Regions from separate parts of the Paenibacillus sp. GCM10023250 genome, predicted to be linked through region 2. Evidence: riboswitches for the same ligand, from Rfam matches in the RefSeq annotation. Region 2 holds a riboswitch; each other region holds the start of a gene.
What was found. Region 2 has a riboswitch for cyclic di-AMP ahead of ACFPB1_RS07535 (3D domain-containing protein). Riboswitches for the same ligand answer to the same signal wherever they lie in the genome.

Region 1 (4,205 bases), on a different contig from region 2:
GCGTAGACCGAGACGGCGAGGACATATCCACTGTCCGCCAGGATGCGGTTCATTTCGCTCGCGATCGCGTCGAAGAACGAATCCTGCAGCGTGGGCAGAATCAGCCCGATGACGCCCGTCTTGCCCCTGGCCAGGCTGCGCGCCGCGGCGTTCGGCCTGTAATCCAGCGCCTTCATCGCTGCGAGCACCTTTTGCCGGTTCGCCTCGCGCACCGATTCCGCGCCGTTCAGCACGCGGGAGACGGTCACGACGGACAGGCCGGCTTTTTTGGCGACGTCGAAAATGCTGACTTTCATGCGGCCTCGATCAGCTCCTCATTAGAATGGCGGATAGGCGATTTAAGTTTAAGCGCTTTAATTTTCGGGGTAAATTATAAACCGGGCTAACGCAGCGCGCGACGCCGGCGGATCGCTTCACGGCATTAAAAGTATAAGCGCTTTAACTTTTGGGGTATGGATTCATTGTAGCGGAGAAGGCGGGGAATCGCAATCGCGAAATTCACGGGCCGAGCCCGCGCGATGGCTGCAGTTCCATCCCATGAACGATCGAATCCGGCGCCAAACCTGGCTGCACTCATCGTAACGACGGGAGCGCAAGCCCTTCATTATATAGGGTAAACACGCGCGGCAGGCCGGATTTTTGCAACAGGCTCGCCCATAATGGTATGGTGTAGGTAGCAATCCTAGGAGGAGAATCATGGCGAAAGTAAAGAAGCGAAACAAACAAATGGCCAATCTTTCGCTCGGCGCGATGGCCGCGGGCTTCGCGGCGACGCTGCCCTTCCGCGGCGGCGGTCTCGGGCTGCTGCACGCGGGCTTCGAGGCCGGCGTCATCGGCGGGCTGGCGGACTGGTTCGCCGTGACCGCGCTGTTCCGCCACCCGCTCGGCATTCCGATTCCGCACACGGCGCTGCTGCCGCGCAACCGGAAGAAGATGTCCGACGGCATCGTGCGCGTCCTCGAAGAGCGGCTGCTGGCGAAGGACAGCATGCTCGAGAAGCTGCGGCAGGTCGAGCTGGCCGAGCAGCTCCTGCCTGTCGTGCGCGGCGCCCTGCGCTCGGCGGTCGAGAGCGAGCGGCTGCCGCTGCTGCTCGCGGACGTGCTGCGGAGCGTGGACGCGGATCGGGTCGTGCCGCTGCTGTCCGGCGAGATCGAGGCCGCGGTGCGGCGGATCGACCTGGAGGCAGCGCTGCGCGGCTTCATTCGCAAGGCCGAGGAGGACGGCACGGACGAGCGGATGCTCGATCTGCTGCTCGAGCGCGCGGAGACGTGGGTCGCCACGGAGGGCATGCAGCGCGAGCTCGGCAGCGCGGTGATGACGCTGATCAAGGGGCTCAACCTCGGCGGCTTGATGTCGTTCGCCGTGAACGCGTTCATCGGCTACCTCGAGGAGGACAAGCTCGGGGCGATGCTTCAGCAGTTCGCGCTCTCGAAGCTCGCCGAGCTGAAGCTTCCGGGCACGGAGCGCCGCCGGATCGTCATGAGCAAGCTGCGCGAGGCGCTCGATACGCTCGTGACGCAGCTAGCGGAATCCGGCCGGCTGGACCTGATGCGCGAAGAGCTGCTCCAGGCGTTCGACGTAGAGGGGGAGCTGCGCAAGCTGTTCGAGCGGCTGCGCGAGAAGGTCCTCGAATTCCTGAGCGCGCCGGACTTCGCCGGGAAGGCGTGGCCGGCCGTCGAGGGGATGCTCGACCGGATCGAAGCGAACGAGGCGCTGGTGCGGGACGCCGAGCATTGGCTGAAGAAGCAGGCCGCGGCGCTGATCGAGCGCAACCATGCCCGGATCGGCTCGTTCGTGAAGGAGAATCTGGACCGGCTCGACAACGACCAGCTCGTCGAGCTGATCGAGGACAAGGTCGGGCAGGACCTGCAATGGATCCGCGTCAACGGCGCGCTCTGCGGCTTCCTGATCGGCCTCGCGCTGCGGGGCATCGAGATGGCGACCGGGAACGTCTGATTCCCGGCCGCCCGCGGCCAGCGCGCCGGAACCCGGACGATCGTACCGGGGCCAGGCCGCCGGCGGCCCCTGGCATTCGCCGGTAATTACGGAAACGGGTCATAAAGTGAGGTAGCGCGAGATTCCTGAAGCGCGCCGCCTTTGTAAGCGCTATATTTGCGTCCGTTGCACGTACAGCGGGACGGAGTGCGCACGGAGTTCCTTTACAAAAGTCAAGCTTCGGCGTAACATGAGTCATGCTTAACAACGTAATCGACAACGCTGAATTTCCGAACAGGAAAACGGGGGAACCAACGACATGACAAGTCTGTCCGAAGCCGCGCGCTTCCGGACTTGCCATCAGGGGTGAATCCCGGGCGGAGGCGCATAGCCTCGCGTCCCGGGTAGGGCGGCTCTCATGTCCGAATCCGACAGCTAACCTCGTAAGCGACCGAGAGAGGCGACGAATATGCGTGCGAACAGCCACTACAGATACAGTGTGCCTAGAAGCCGCGAGAGGCGTTCTCTGAATTGGAGGCCGTCTTTTGCTGGCTTCTTTTTTGATGTCCGTTTTCGTGGCGAGCATAAGATTCCGGGCAACATGAAAATTTATATGTATGGGCATGAAAGGGGTATAACGTTATGGCCGGCTACCGGCGACAAACTCCGGAGGAACTGCTGTTATCCATCTCCAAAATCCACCGCGGGCGGCTGAAAATTTACGTGGGCGCCGTCAGCGGCTCGGGCAAAACCTATCATATGCTGCGCGAGGGCCAGGCGCTCAAGGAGCAAGGCATCGACGTGGCCGTCTGCGCCGTGTCGACGATGCGGCGGCCCGAGACCGTGGAGCAGCTGGCGGATTTGGAGCGCATTCCGAGCATCCACTGGATGAAGGGCGACGCCGAGAAGAAGGACCTGAACCTCGATGCGATCGTCGACCGCAACCCGGAGGTGCTGCTCGTCGATTCGCTCGCGCACGAGAACCGGCCCGGCGCCAGGTTTCCGACGCGGCGCGAGGATATCCGGTTTCTGCTCAGCCGCGGCATCAGCGTCATCACGACGGTCAACGTCTATGAGCTGGAAGGCGTGAAGGAGCAGGCGCAGAAGCTGACCGGCATCGAGCCGGAATGCACGGTGCCTGCCGATCTGCTGGAGCTCGCCGACGAGGTGCGGCTGATCGACGTGTCGCCGGAGACGATCCTGAACCGGCTGAGCGAAGGCCGGCTGAATAACGTGAAGGACCCCGAACTGCTGAAGCGCGGCAACGTCGGCAAGCTGCGCGAGCTGGCGCTTCGCCTCATGGCGGAGGGCGTGAACGAGTCGCTGGAGAAATACCGCGAGGAGCAGGGATTCATCGGGCCGTCCGGCGCGTCCGAGCGGATTCTCGTCGCGGCGCAGTACCACGTGAACGGATCGCTCTACATTCGCCGCGGGCAGCAGATTGCGAAGCGGCTCGGCGGCGACCTGCAGGTCGTCGTCTTCACGGACGCGTCGCAGGAGCCGACCAAGGAACGGGAAGCGTTCAAGAAATCGATTTTGAAGCTCGTCGAGAAGGTGGGTGCGGGCTTTCGGGAAATCGCGATCACGAGCCGCAAACAGGTGCCGCGCGCGCTGATCCGCTACGCCATGCTCATCAACGCGACGAGGATCGTCATGGGCCATTCCAAGCAGACCCGCACGGAGGAGCTCCGGCAGGGCTCCATCGCCCGCAGTCTGCTGAAGCACGTCCGCAACATCGACGTCTTCTTCATGGCCGACCGCGCGGAGCACGAGGGCGAACGGGTGCTGCCGACGAAGCGCGCCGTGCTGAAGCCATCCGAGCCGTACCGCCGCTTGAGCGAGCAGGAGCTCGAGAAGAAGATCGAGCGCATCCGGCGCGGCCGGTTCAAGGTGTATATCGGCGCCGCGCCGGGAGCGGGCAAGACGTACATGATGCTCCGCGAGGGCAACGCGCTGCTCCGCAAAGACATTGACGTCGTCATCGGCTTCGCGGAGACGCACGGCAGACCGGATACGGAAGCCCAGATCGGCAAGCTGACCGCGATGCCGCGGCTGAAGGCGGGGGCGAACGGCTCGGAGGCCGAGGAGATGGACGTCGCCGCGATTCTTGCGCGCAATCCCGAGGTCGTGCTGATCGACGATCTGGCGCATGTGAACGCGCCGGGAAGCCGCAACGCGCACCGCTACGACGATATCCGCGAGCTGCTGGATGCGGGCATCTCCGTCATCGCCACGCTGAACGTGCAGCATCTGGAGAGCCTGAAGGACTC
Region 2 (4,205 bases):
TGTTTTTAATGTCGCAGGGTTTGGCGATTCCGAAGCGAATAACGACTAAGAGACTCGTTTCGGAGGATGGATCGGACCATGAGGCGGACAGCCGTTTACTGCAATCGCGTGCTTGCTTCGAAGTTGAAACGAACGCTTATGCTCCGGACGGTCGGGCGCAAGGAACAGGATGCGCACGATCTTCATCCCGATTCCATGAGCTACCGCCGGCTGATCAAATATTTGCCGGAGCCGATCTTCGTGCATGACGGCGATACGGTCATATTCACCAACCAGGCCGGACTGCGGCTGCTCGGGGTGACGGAAGCCGAACTGCTCGCCAAGCCGTTCGTCAGCCACTACTTCCATCCCGACTACCGCGAGACGGCGCGGCATCGGCTCCAGGCGATCATGGGCACGGACGAGCCCAACGAGTTCGAAGAGTCGAAGCTGGTCAGCGCCGCGGGCGAGATGATCGACGTCGAGGTCTCGAGCACCCGCATCCGCAACTATCCCGGCAGAGGCACGGTCGTGCAGAGCGTGTTCCGCGATATTCGCGACCGGAAGCGGGAAGAGGAAGCGCTGATTCAATCCGAGAAGCTGTCGGTCGTCGGCCAAATGGCGGCCGGCATCGCGCACGAAATCCGCAACCCGCTCACGTCCCTCATCGGATTTTCCAAATTTCTCAAAACGAGGATCAACAGCTACCACGATTTTTTCGACATCATGCTCGTGGAGCTGGACCGGATCAATACCATCGTGCAGGAATTCATGGCGCTCGCCAAGCCGCAGGCGAACCAATTCCGCCGGCACGACCTGGTCAAGACGATCCAGAGCGTCCTGACGCTGCTCGAGACGCAGGCGATCATGAACAACGTCCAGCTGTCCGCCAGCTACGACGCCGAGACGGCCGAGCTCCTCTGCGAGGAGAATCAGCTGAAGCAGGTGTTCGTCAACGTGCTCAAGAACGCGATCGAGGCGATGCCCCAGGGCGGATCCGTCGCCATCCGGCTGAAGTCGGCCGGCAGCCGGGACATCGCGGTGTCGATCGAGGATCAGGGCATCGGCATTCCGGAAGAACAGCTGCCTATGCTCGGCGGTCCATTCTTCACGACGAAGGACGGCGGGACGGGGCTCGGCCTCATGATCTGCTATCGCATCATTGAAGGCCACCGCGGCAGGATCGACATCGCCAGCGCCCACGGCAAAGGCACGACGGTGACGATTTCCTTGCCCAAAAACGAGTGAAACGATGCACAGGCGCGGCCTATTGGGCGGATTTACCGGTAGGTTGCCCGGAGCGACTGTGTTATCCTATTACGCGAGCCGAAACGATTACTCGTACGGGGGATTTTTTGGGAGCAAGTCACGTTGCTCCGTTCTCGTCATCTGATGGGCATCACATGACGGGTTCACCGCGCTTTGGCGCTGGGGTGAATCGCGCGTTCCCGCGCGTAGGGTCGAACTCCTCGACCCGAATCCGACAACTAACCTCGTAGGCCGCATGCGAAGATGGCGTCTTTGTTCCGCACTCGTTCGGCGGATCTGTCCTCTTCGTAATGACGTTCTTATGCCTGCTTCTGAAGGGGCATGGGACCGTAAATCTTAAGGAGGAACCGACAACATGAATCTTCATCATTGGAAGAAGGGCATCGTGGCCGCCGCGCTCGGCCTCGTTATTTTCGCCCAAGGCGCAGCCGCGCACGCGGAAGGCACGTACAAAGCGAAAGACAACGACACGTTCTGGAAGCTGTCGCAAAAGTTCGGCGTCAGCGTCGACCTGCTGCAGCAAGCGAACCCGTTCGTGGAGGCAGGCAACATCTATGACGGCTTGATGCTGGTCATCCCGGCGGCCGATAAAGCCAAGACCGTAGGTCCGGCACGCATCCTGAAACAAGAGGCCAAAGCTCCGGCGGCGAAGAAATCCCCGGCAGCCGAAGCGAAGAAATCCGCGGAGAAGATGGCCGTGAAAACGCCGGCGAAGAAGGCGGCGAAAGCGGTAACCACCGCTTCGAAAGCCAAGAAAACGACCGTTAAGCAGACGACCGTTAAGCAAACGGCCGTTAAGAAGCCGGCCGTCACCAAGCCGCAAGGCGACAGCGTAACGGTAAACGGCAAATCGTACGCCTACTCGGACGTCTTGAAGGTCAAAGCAAGCGCCTATACGGCAGCGGCCTCCGAGAACGGCTGGGGCCCCGTCGACTACTTCGGCAATCCGCTGAAGCTCGGAACGATCGCGGTCGATCCCGACGTCATTCCGATGGGAACCAAAGTGTTCATTACCGGCTACGACCATGGCGGATTGCCGTCCGGCGGCATGCTTGCGGTCGCGTCCGACCAAGGCAGCGCCATCTCCGGCAACCGAATCGATATTTTCGTTCCGCAATCGCAGAGTCAAGCAAGCAAGTTCGGATTCCAGAATGTCAAGGTCTTCATCCTCAATAAATAGGCACACGACGACAAACGGCAGCCCCGCGCGGGCTGCCGTTTTTTGCGCTGATGGTTCGCATGTAACCGGATCGAGCGGATCGGTCGGTGCGCTGCCGCTCCTTCCAGCAATCGGCCCCGCGCACGGCCGGATGCCTCGTCTGGCATTCGCCAGCCGCCGGCCGGCTCAGGGCAGCCGGCGGGCCGCCGGGCGCCCGAGCAGTTCCGGCAGCGTGACGATCGCGTAGCCTTTGCTCCGCAGCAGCTTGATCAGGCGCGGCAGCGCCGCGATCGTGCCGGACAGATCCTGCCCCGTGCCGCCGCCGGCATGCTGCAGAACGATGGAGCCCGGCTGCAGCGTCCGCTTGATGTTGATCAGAATGGCGCTGCTGTCGATGCTTCGCCAGTCCTCGGAGTCGACGTCCCAGTTGACGACCGTGAAGCCTCTTCCGCGCAGCCATTCCACCTGCGCCGGCGTGATTTCGCCGTATGGCGGCCGGACGAACCTCGGACTGTAGCCGACGAGCGGCCGCAATATCCAGTCGGTCCGCAGAACCTGCTGCTGCATGGCGTACAGCGAGATTCGCGAGAAGACGGGATGGTTCAAGGAATGATTGCCGATGATGTGGCCTTCCCGCTGCATCCGCCGCACGATCGCGGGATGGGCCGCCGCGCGCTGGCCGACGACGAAGAATGTTGCCCGGACCTTGTAGCGCGCCAGCGTCTCGAGCACCTGCGGCGTGTAGCGGGGATCCGGCACGTCGTCGAACGTCAGCGCGACTCGGCGGTAGCGCCGCGAGCCGCCGATGACGAAGGCGCCGGGATAGCGCTGCTGCAGCGCCACCCACGAGATCGCGGGCCGCTTTTTCTTGGGGCGCTGGGCGCCGGAGAACGCGCCGGTCTCCTCAGGCTGCTGCGCCGCTTGTTGACGGTACTCGCTTCCCGCCGCGGCCGACCGCATGCCGCCGACCGGCTCCGCCCCCGCGGACGCAGCCAGCAGCATGCAAACCGCCAGCAGCAGCGCTTTTCGCGCATCCCCCCATCTTCGCATGGCCGTCCCTCCTTCATGATGTCATTTTGCCCGCGGGCGTAATCGCGCATTCACGAATATCGGAATCGCTACTTTACAGCGGTGTATGGAAGACGTACCATGAGGAGGAACTCATTTCAAGCGAAAAGGGGTAGCGTGCCGATGCCAATGATCGATATGCCGCTGAATGAATTGCAAACGTATTCAGGACTCAATCCGAAGCCTGCCGATTTCGATGACTATTGGGAACGGGCGCTGGCGGAGATGCGCGCCGTCGACGCCGCGGTCGAGCTCGTACCGAGCGAATTCCAGACGCCGGCGGCCGAATGCTTCGACTTATATTTCACAGGCGTCCGGGGCGCGCGGATTCATGCCAAGTACGCGCGTCCGCGCCAGGCGGAGCGGCCGCATCCGGCGGTCATCCAATTTCACGGCTACAGCGGCAGCGCCGGCGATTGGACGGACAAGCTCGGCATCGTATCGCTAGGCTTCTCCATCTTCGCCTTGGACGTCCGCGGGCAAGGCGGTTATTCGCAGGACAGCGGGGGCGTAACGGGCACGACGCTGAACGGCCATATCATCCGCGGCTTGGACGATCATCCGGACGAGCTGCTGTTCCGCCACGTCTTCCTGGATTGCGCGCAGCTGGCAGGCATCGCGATCGACAGCCCGGAAGTGGATCCGGAGCGCGTCTACGCCATGGGCGGCTCGCAGGGCGGCGCCTTGACGATCGCCTGCGCCGCGCTGGAGCCGCGCGTCAAGAAGCTGG
Region 3 (4,205 bases), on a different contig from region 2:
CGTACGAGAACGTCGTGCTCGTCAAGAAGACCGGCGGCTCGAACGGGCCGGTGTCGATCGTGCTCCATTTCGCCGACGGCACGGTCATGCCCAGGGTCTGGGACGGCCAGGACGCCAGCGTCCAGTACAAGGTCGTCCATGGCGCCAAGCTGCTCTGGGCCGCGGTCGACCCGCAGAACGACAACGTGCTCGACAACAAGCACATCAACAACTTCATGAAGGCCGACCTCGATGAGAAAACCCGCACGCGCTGGAGCGTCGGACTATCGAAGCTGGCCGAGACGCTCTTCGCTTCCCTCGCCTGGTAACGCCCGCCACGATTAATGAAGGAGGTGATTGACGGATGAGGACGCATATCAAGCAAGGCTGGAAGCTGACGACGAAGCACTTCTATATCATTATCCTGCTGTTCCTGTACGAACTGCTGTGGGGCTTCTTCCTCTACCGGACGATCGAGGGCATCGCGGTGCCGCTGCTCAAGCGGTTTCCCGATTCGTACGCGGCCAGCAGCAGCGCCGTCTCACTGTTCTTGACGGAATCGCAGTTCCAGCTCATGAAGACCGACGCGTTCCGGCCGTACGCCCTGCTCTTCTGCGGGCTGCTGGCGGGGCGGATGCTCGTGACGCCGTTCCTGAACGCCGGCTTGTTCCACTCCCTGCACCGCGCGAGCGACGAGCAAGGGACCAAGTTCCTGAGCGGCATTCGCGCGGCCTGGAAGCCGGTCGCCCTGCTCTACCTCGCGGAGACGACGCTGACGCTCGCGCCGGCCGCCTGGCTCCTGCCCAAAGGGCTCGACCTGCTGCTGACGAGCGGCACGCTGACGGAATTCGCGAAGCAGGCCGGGCCTTGGGCCGGCGGATGGCTGCTCTGGGCGGTGCTGCTCCACCTGCTCTTCCTCGCGATGCAATTCGGCGCCGTCGCCGGGAGCGGCTCCATGCGCGGCCTCTGGCAATGCCTCGCGAACTTCCTGCCCTTCGCCGGCGTGTCGCTCGCGATGTGGGGCATCGGCGCCCTGGCGAGCATGACGATCGCCTCCGTGTCGATGCTGTGGGCCGGGCTGCTCGCGCTGGTGCTCCACCAAGGCTATCAGCTGATTCGCACGATCATGAAGGTGTGGACGGCGGCCTCCCAGTTCGACGTCTGGCAGTCCAAGCAGCCGTAACGCCGGGCGCGGCGGCCCCCCGCCTGCCCGTTAGGCGCCGACAGGCGAGCAGCCGCGCAGGAGACTGCGCGAATCGCATATCCTAGGACTTTCGCCCTGCCCCGTACGCGTCCGCGACGGGGCTTTTCGACGTCTGCCGAGCCGGGCGAAGCGCGCTGGCAGAGCCCGATCCTTTCGTAATCCGACAACGCCCGTTAACGCCGCTTCCGGCCCTGAAAACGGCGCTAATATACGAAAATGAGAGACAAAAGGTTGCATTCTAATAATTTTAATGTGTGAACAAAGGATGAACCTGGAAGGAGATGCGACAAAATGATCGAATAGTTAGCCGTGAGAAATGAAAATTTTGCCGAATTCCCTTGCAAGAGGGAAACGGGGGAACCATCCTGGGTGAATTGATCCCGACAGCCGGTCTGCCGAAGACCGCGCCTGCCAGAGGCGATCATAGGGAGCCTTCAACCGAACCCCACAGCTAACCTCGTAGGCACCGGAAGGAGTTTCCCGTTTTGAAGAAGCTTTACGCGCTAGTGATCGGTATCGCGATGCTGTTCGTCTTCCAAGCCGGCAGCGTGTCCGCGCAGTCGAAAATGGACGGCGTCATCGACGATCTGATCGGAACACCCTATGTTTACTCCGGCACGACTACGAAAGGGTTCGACTGCTCGGGATTCACGATGTACGTGTTCAAGAAACTCGGCGTCGACATTCCGCACGCATCCCGTTCGCAGGCCGCGCTGGGCAAGAAAATCGCCAAGGACGACCTGATCCCCGGGGATCTCGTATTCTTCAATACGACGGGTAACGGCATCTCGCACGTGGGCATCTACATCGGCGACGGCAAGTTCGCGCACGCGTCCACCAGCAGAGGCGTCGCGATCAACGGACTGAGCGATTCCTATTACGTGAAGCGCTACGTAACGGCGCGCCGCGTCATGAACCAGTCCACGTTCGAGAAATACGCGAACGACCCTGCCGACGAGCCGGGCGATAACGACGATTGATCCTAGCAAGACGCACGTATAATGCCGGCGAGGCGGGACGACCGCCCCGCAATGGCATTGCAGGCAAAGCCGCAGCTGCTTCTCTTCCCGAGACAAGCAGCCGCGGCTTTGTTTGTGTCGGCGGGAACGCGCGCGGTTACTCCCGTACGTAGCGGACCCACCAGAAGGTCGGGCCGACCTCGACGTTCAGCGCCTGGGCATGCGGACCGAACAGGTCCGCCAGCTCCGCGGGCGTCTCGCAGCCCTCGCCGCGGCGGTCGGCCAGCACGACGGTCGCCCCGGCCTCGAGCCGATCATGCCAGGCCCGCAGGAACGCGGCGCGCCCCTCCGCCGTCAGTTCCCCGAGACAGAAGCAGGCCAGCCCCGCCGGGAACGTCTCCGCCACAGCGCCCAGCTCCTCCCGTCTGACCGACACCGATACGGCCGTGGTGAGCCGCGGCGTCCGCGGTCCCGCGACGCGCAGCACGCGCCGGCCCGCCAGCGCGCACTCCACCGCATACTCCAGCCGCCGCCATTCCATGAAGCGCCGCTCCAAGCTGTCCCGCCATTTCGACATACCGGTCCCTCCTACCGCAGATGCACCGAAGCCTTTTTCCGTAGGCCTATATGTATGCGACTTAAGCTTGTCGATTGACCTGCCTAATAGTTCGAAAGATTCAATTATTTAAATTATTAAATAATTTAGCAAAATCTTTATTGACTTTCCCATCGCCTTAATTAATTGTAAATAATAGGTTACTGGCGTTTACAAGATTTATAGATTCGCATCTCATACCTCAAGCTTGGAAAGGGCGTGCATGTTCTTTGCGTAACCGTACCACAACCCGGAAACTGCTCTCGATTTCCCTGGCGGCAGCATTGACCGCGGGGATGAGTCTCCCGTATCAAGTCAGCGCTTCCGGCGAAAGCACCGGCTCCGTCACTCTCAAGGGCGGACCGAAACACCCGGCCTCGCCGATCCGCGGCTTCATCTCTCCCCGCATCGACACCGCCTCCTCCGCCAAAACGCGCGTCATCGTGACGCTCTCGGGCCAGCCCGGCGCCGTCGGCAGCTTCGCCAGCGCGAACGGCATCACGACGCTGACCGAGGAATCGGCCCGGCAGGCCGCCGACAAACAGCAGGCATCCTTCATCCAAACGGCCCGGAGCATCGGCCTCGACATGGCCGTCAACCATCAATTCAACACCGTGCTGAACGGCCTCGAAGTCACGATCGCGGCCAACAAGATTCCGGCGCTCGCCGCGCTGCCGGGCGTCACGTCCGTGTTCGAGAACAGCACGTATTACAGCGTGCCGGACGTCGCGCCGGCCGGCGATCCGACCAAGCCGCTCTACTACGACAACCTGCCGCTGGAGCAAATCGGGGCGGACAAGGCGTGGGAGGAAGGCTACACCGGAGCAGGGCTGAAGGTCGGCGTCATCGATACCGGCGTCGACTACACGCATCCCGATCTGGCCGGCGCCTATAAGGGCGGGTACGACGCCTACTTCGACGATAACGACCCGTACGAGGAAATCCCGGACGCGGAAACCGGAAATCTCGGCACCAGCCACGGCACGCACGTCTCCGGCACGATCTCCGGCCAGGCGAACAGCGAGAACGCGGAATACGCGCAGAAGGGCGTCGCGTACGGCGCCGAGCTCCACGTGTACAAGGTGCTGGGGTTCGATATGGAGACCGGCAAGTCCAGCGGCTCCTCCGCGCAGGTCATCGAAGGCATCGAACGGGCGGTCGAGGACGGCATGGACGTCATCAACCTGTCGCTCGGCTCGGACATCGATAAAGACGTGAACACGCCGGATGCCGCCGCCATCAACAACGCGGTGCTCGCCGGCGTCGTGGCGGTCATCGCCAACGGCAACGCCGGACCGGACTACTACACGATGGGATCGCCGGCCAGCTCCCAGCTCGCCATCTCGGTCGGAGCGGCGACGACGGAAGCGCCGTACTTCACGGGCACCGTCGCCAGCTCGTTCGATGCCGAGCATCCGGTCGGCACCCAAGCGATGGGCTGGCAGACCGGACAGGAGGATCTGGCCGC
Region 4 (4,205 bases), on a different contig from region 2:
CAAGTGCTTGATCGATTCCAGCGAAGCGATAAGTCCCCGCGTGATCGTCTGTTCGCCGCCCTCGAGCGTGGTGGCGTGCACCGCGCCGAGCAGTGTCTGCGGCACGCCCTGGAACACCAGGAACAGCGCGACGATGAAGCTGAGCGGCAGGAACACCCGCGTGATCGTGCGGGTCATGTCGACGTAGAAGTTGCCGAGATTATCCTGCCGGCCGATCAGGCCGCGGATGAACGCGACCGCGATCGCGAAGCCGGTCGCCGCCGACGTGAACATCGGGAACGTGATCGCAATCAGCTGCGACAGGTAGGACAATCCGTTCTCCCCGCTGTAGGACTGCCAGTTCGTGTTCGTGATGAACGACGCGGCCGTATTAAACGCTTGCCCGGCGGGCATGTTGCCGATGCCGTCGGGATTCAGCGGCAGGTAGCTCTGCAGCCGCAGGATCAGATAGATCAGCAGCAGCATGACGAAGTTGGACAGGAGCACGGCGCCCACGTACGCGCGCCAGCCCATCGATTCGCCTTCCCGGACGCCCATGATCCGGTAAAGCAGCCGCTCGACGGGCCCGAACACCCGGTCCAGCCCCGTTCTCTCCTGCGAGAAGACTTTGACAAGATAAGCGCCGGCCGGCTTCACCAAGAGCATGATGATGACCAGCGTGACGGCGACTTGAACGAATCCCATAGCCATAGCGATATTTCCTCCTCAATTAATGAAGCAGCGATCCAAGGTTTAAAACTTCTCCGGCTTCACCAAGACGAAACCGAGATAGACGATCAGGGCAATGGCGATAATCCCCATGACGACCATGGCTGAACCTCCTTCGCGTAATGTGGGCCGCGCCCCGCGCCGGCCGCTTCCGCCGAACCGCTGATGCGCCCGGGCGCCGCCGGATCAGGCGCGTCCGCAAAAGGCCCGGAATCCCCAAAAGAGCCCGAAAACGACCGCAGCCAAGAGCACCATCGTAATATCGTTAACCATCCGCATACCCTCCTCCGCTGCTTTTCCTCCGTTTACAGATACTTTCTTTCAATTAAAACTTTTTATGCTACTCCAACAGAGAACCGAGGGCTCCCGCCTGGACGTGCACGATATGGTCGGCGCCGAGCCCCTTGTAGATCAGCCGCCCGTGCGTGCGTCCCGTGACGACGTACACCGGCTGGTCCGTCCACTTGCGGATCATGCGCAAATACCTGCAGCACAGCGACAGGCTGCTCTCGAACAGGAACGCCTTCCCGACGGGTCGTTCCGGCCGCTCCCACGTGTCCGGATCGATCGTGTTCACCAGCAGAATCGACTCTACGCCGAGCTTGGCGAGCTGCTGCCGTTCGGCGACGCTGTTCGTGACGGCCGTAAATGGCAGTCCCTTCATGAGCAGCTGCTTGATGAACTGCTCGCCGGCCTTGGTCATGGCCGACACGACGATCGCCTGCGCCGTCTGGTGCGCGGCCGTCTGCTGCGCGGTTGCTTCCCTGTCCTTCACGTCTTCATCCCTGCTCCCTTCATTCGCACACCGTCATCTTAACGCCGTTTCCCATAAATTCGGGGTAAAGAGTGCGGCGCCGCGCGTAAAAAAAGTATAAAAATGACGGCAGTCGCCCTGAATGTCTCCTAAAAAATGACATACGCCTGCGCATGCTCGAAGCAGTACGCGTGGTCGTGCAAGCGGACGAACAGCGGCTCGTCCGGCGCGTTCGCGCGGCCCGCGGCCAGCTCGCGCAGCGCGGTCTCCGCCGCGAGCGACCGGACGTCGCCCCAGACGTCGTGCTTCAGGCTCGCCTCCAGCAGCCCTTCGCCGACCGTGTGGTGCTTGAACCCTTGGAACGCGCACGCCCAGCGGATAAAATCCCCCTTGAGCGCGCACTCGCGAAAGACGCCGATCCCAAGCTCGCCCGTCGTCGAGCCGAGCATGAGGATCCCGCAACAATCCTTGATCGTGGAATCCGGCAGCAGCACCTGCGCCGACTCCCGGTCGAACCGGAAGCATTCGATTCGTTCGATCGTCACCTTGTCCATTCGTTCCCGCCTGTGCGTGGCATCCGTCTGCACCGCTTGCATGTTCGTCACTCCTATAAATTGGGATAAAAAAAGAAGCCGGGAGAAGAGATGTCTCTGCTCCCGGCTTCCAAGGCAGCGCAAAGAAAAGCAACGCTTCGCGCGCGTTCGGCCTGGTCGTCTCTCTTGTCCGCTTGCGAGGTTAGCTGCCGGATTCGGGCCAGAGTAAGCCCTACGCGCAGGCGGCGCCTGCATGCGATTCACCCCGTGAAGCCGGTCCTGGCGACAGGCGGCTTCGGTGGTTCCCCCGCTCCCATGAAGGGATTCAGCGTTCGGATAAGTTGTGGATGCTTCTAATCGTAGTCCCGGCAGGGAAAATTGTAAAAAGCCGCAGCGCGCGCCATGGCGCGCGCTGCGGCGAATTCGCGCGATGAAAACGCGCTCAAATCGTTCGATTGCGGACGAACCCGCCAATTGCTCCGGAAAGCTTCCGTTTTCCACGCAGGCAGCAGACGGCGGCAGGCGGCGGCGGACGGCGGCGGCAAGATGCCGGACGCAACGTGCCGGCGGGATGCGCAATACCGGCTATGCGAATTGAAATTCAGGCCTTCATGGAGTAAAGTGAGGACATGGATTTCGTTTCCAATTCCAAGAAGACGGAGTCCCTGTCCCGCACTCGACCGTCCGTCCCTTGTCATGCATAATCCGATGAATCACGAGGAGGAAATCACGATGACCACCAATACGGCGCAAGCGCTGTTCGAATCTTTCCGGTCTCCGAAGCTGTCGCTCGACAACCGGATCGTCATGGCCCCGATGACCCGCGGCTTCTCGCCGGGCGGCGTCCCGGGCGGCGACGTGGCCGCCTATTACCGGCGGCGCGCGGAGAACGGCGTCGGCCTGATCGTCACGGAAGGCACGCTGATCAACCATCCCGCTGCGGGCGCCAGCACGAAATGGCCGCATTTCTACGGCGAAGATGCCTTGAACGGCTGGGACGGCGTCGTCCGCGCGGTCCACGAGGCCGGCGGCAAAATCATGCCGCAGCTCTGGCATGTCGGCATGGCTCGCAAAGAGGGCACGGGCACGCACCCCGAGGCGCCGTCCGTCGGCCCATCCGGGCTGAACCTCGCCGGCGAACGGGTCGGCGAGCCGCTGACCGAGCGCGAGATCGCCGATCTGATCGCGGCGTACGCGCAGGCGGCCGCCGACGCGAAGCGGCTCGGCTTCGACGGCATCGAGCTGCACGGCGCCCACGGCTACCTGATCGACCAATTCTTCTGGGCCGTCACGAACGTCCGGACGGACGCGTACGGCGGCGACCTGGTGAAGCGGACCCGCTTCGCCGCCGAGATCATCGCCGCATGCCGGCGCGCCGTCGGCCCCGACTTCCCGATTATGCTGCGGTTCTCCCAGTGGAAGGCCGACGCGTACGACGCGCAGCTCACGACGACGCCGGATGAGCTGGCCCGCTTCCTGGCGCCGCTCGTCGACGCCGGCGCCGATCTGTTCCACTGCTCGACCCGCCGGTTCTGGGAGCCGGCGTTCGACGACGGAAGCGGCCTGAACCTCGCCGGCTGGACGAAGAAGCTGACGGGCAAGCCGACCGTCACCGTCGGCTCCATCGGGCTCGACCTGGAGTTCACCCGCTTCTTCAAGGAGCGCAAAGGCGCCGGCACGGCCGGCATCGAAGAGCTGCTCGAGCGGCTCGCGCGCGGCGAATTCGATCTCGTCGCCGCCGGGCGCGCGCTCCTGAACGACCCAGAGTGGGCCGTCAAGATCCGCGAAGGACGCGGCGACGAGCTGCGCGCGTTCGAGCTGGAAGCGACGCAGCGCTTGTACTAATCCGAATCGCGCGCTGCGCAATGCGCAGCGCAAATAAGGCTGTTCCCGCCCGGGCGGGAACAGCCTTATTGCGCGTTGGTCCGCGCTCGGCCCGGCAAGCGGCCGCGCGCCTCGCGAGCGGCGGCGCCTCCGGCCTAGCTTACTGCCGCGCGAACTTCTCCAGCATCTCGCCCGCCGTGGACGCGATGTGCTCGAACGCCGCGTCAAGCTCCTTCACGCTCTCCGCGTGATGCCCCATGTCGCGCTTGATCCGGTCGATGTCCGCGCTGATCGCCCTCAGCCGTTCCTGCATCGCGCCGAGCTGCTCGCGGATGTTCTGGGAGGCGTCGCGGCTCTGGGCCGCCATCCGCCGGATCTCCCCGGCC

Region 1: another riboswitch for cyclic di-AMP. It lies ahead of ACFPB1_RS19525 (histidine kinase); the one in region 2 lies ahead of ACFPB1_RS07535 (3D domain-containing protein).
Region 3: another riboswitch for cyclic di-AMP. It lies ahead of ACFPB1_RS22150 (C40 family peptidase); the one in region 2 lies ahead of ACFPB1_RS07535 (3D domain-containing protein).
Region 4: another riboswitch for cyclic di-AMP. It lies ahead of ACFPB1_RS23625 (hypothetical protein); the one in region 2 lies ahead of ACFPB1_RS07535 (3D domain-containing protein).

The regions. Positions count from the first base shown of each region.
Region 1 covers NZ_JBHSHY010000028.1:54,913-59,117, reverse strand. The annotation lists gene ACFPB1_RS19535 (LacI family DNA-binding transcriptional regulator) at 1-296, opposite strand, end outside; gene ACFPB1_RS19530 (DUF445 domain-containing protein) at 697-1,956, shown strand; cyclic di-AMP (ydaO/yuaA leader) riboswitch at 2,206-2,400, shown strand; gene ACFPB1_RS19525 (histidine kinase) at 2,578-4,205, shown strand, end outside.
Region 2 covers NZ_JBHSHY010000006.1:24,962-29,166, forward strand. The annotation lists gene ACFPB1_RS07530 (ATP-binding protein) at 79-1,227, shown strand; cyclic di-AMP (ydaO/yuaA leader) riboswitch at 1,294-1,495, shown strand; gene ACFPB1_RS07535 (3D domain-containing protein) at 1,604-2,428, shown strand; gene ACFPB1_RS07540 (polysaccharide deacetylase family protein) at 2,594-3,457, opposite strand; gene ACFPB1_RS07545 (acetylxylan esterase) at 3,599-4,205, shown strand, end outside.
Region 3 covers NZ_JBHSHY010000038.1:37,181-41,385, forward strand. The annotation lists gene ACFPB1_RS22140 (M1 family metallopeptidase) at 1-308, shown strand, start outside; gene ACFPB1_RS22145 (hypothetical protein) at 344-1,162, shown strand; cyclic di-AMP (ydaO/yuaA leader) riboswitch at 1,500-1,664, shown strand; gene ACFPB1_RS22150 (C40 family peptidase) at 1,669-2,163, shown strand; gene ACFPB1_RS22155 (hypothetical protein) at 2,300-2,719, opposite strand; gene ACFPB1_RS22160 (S8 family serine peptidase) at 3,034-4,205, shown strand, end outside.
Region 4 covers NZ_JBHSHY010000046.1:26,782-30,986, forward strand. The annotation lists gene kdpA (potassium-transporting ATPase subunit KdpA) at 1-684, opposite strand, end outside; gene ACFPB1_RS23615 (potassium-transporting ATPase subunit F) at 733-810, opposite strand; gene ACFPB1_RS23620 (hypothetical protein) at 1,049-1,483, opposite strand; gene ACFPB1_RS23625 (hypothetical protein) at 1,612-2,058, opposite strand; cyclic di-AMP (ydaO/yuaA leader) riboswitch at 2,172-2,336, opposite strand; gene ACFPB1_RS23630 (NADH:flavin oxidoreductase) at 2,728-3,840, shown strand; gene ACFPB1_RS23635 (methyl-accepting chemotaxis protein) at 3,980-4,205, opposite strand, start outside.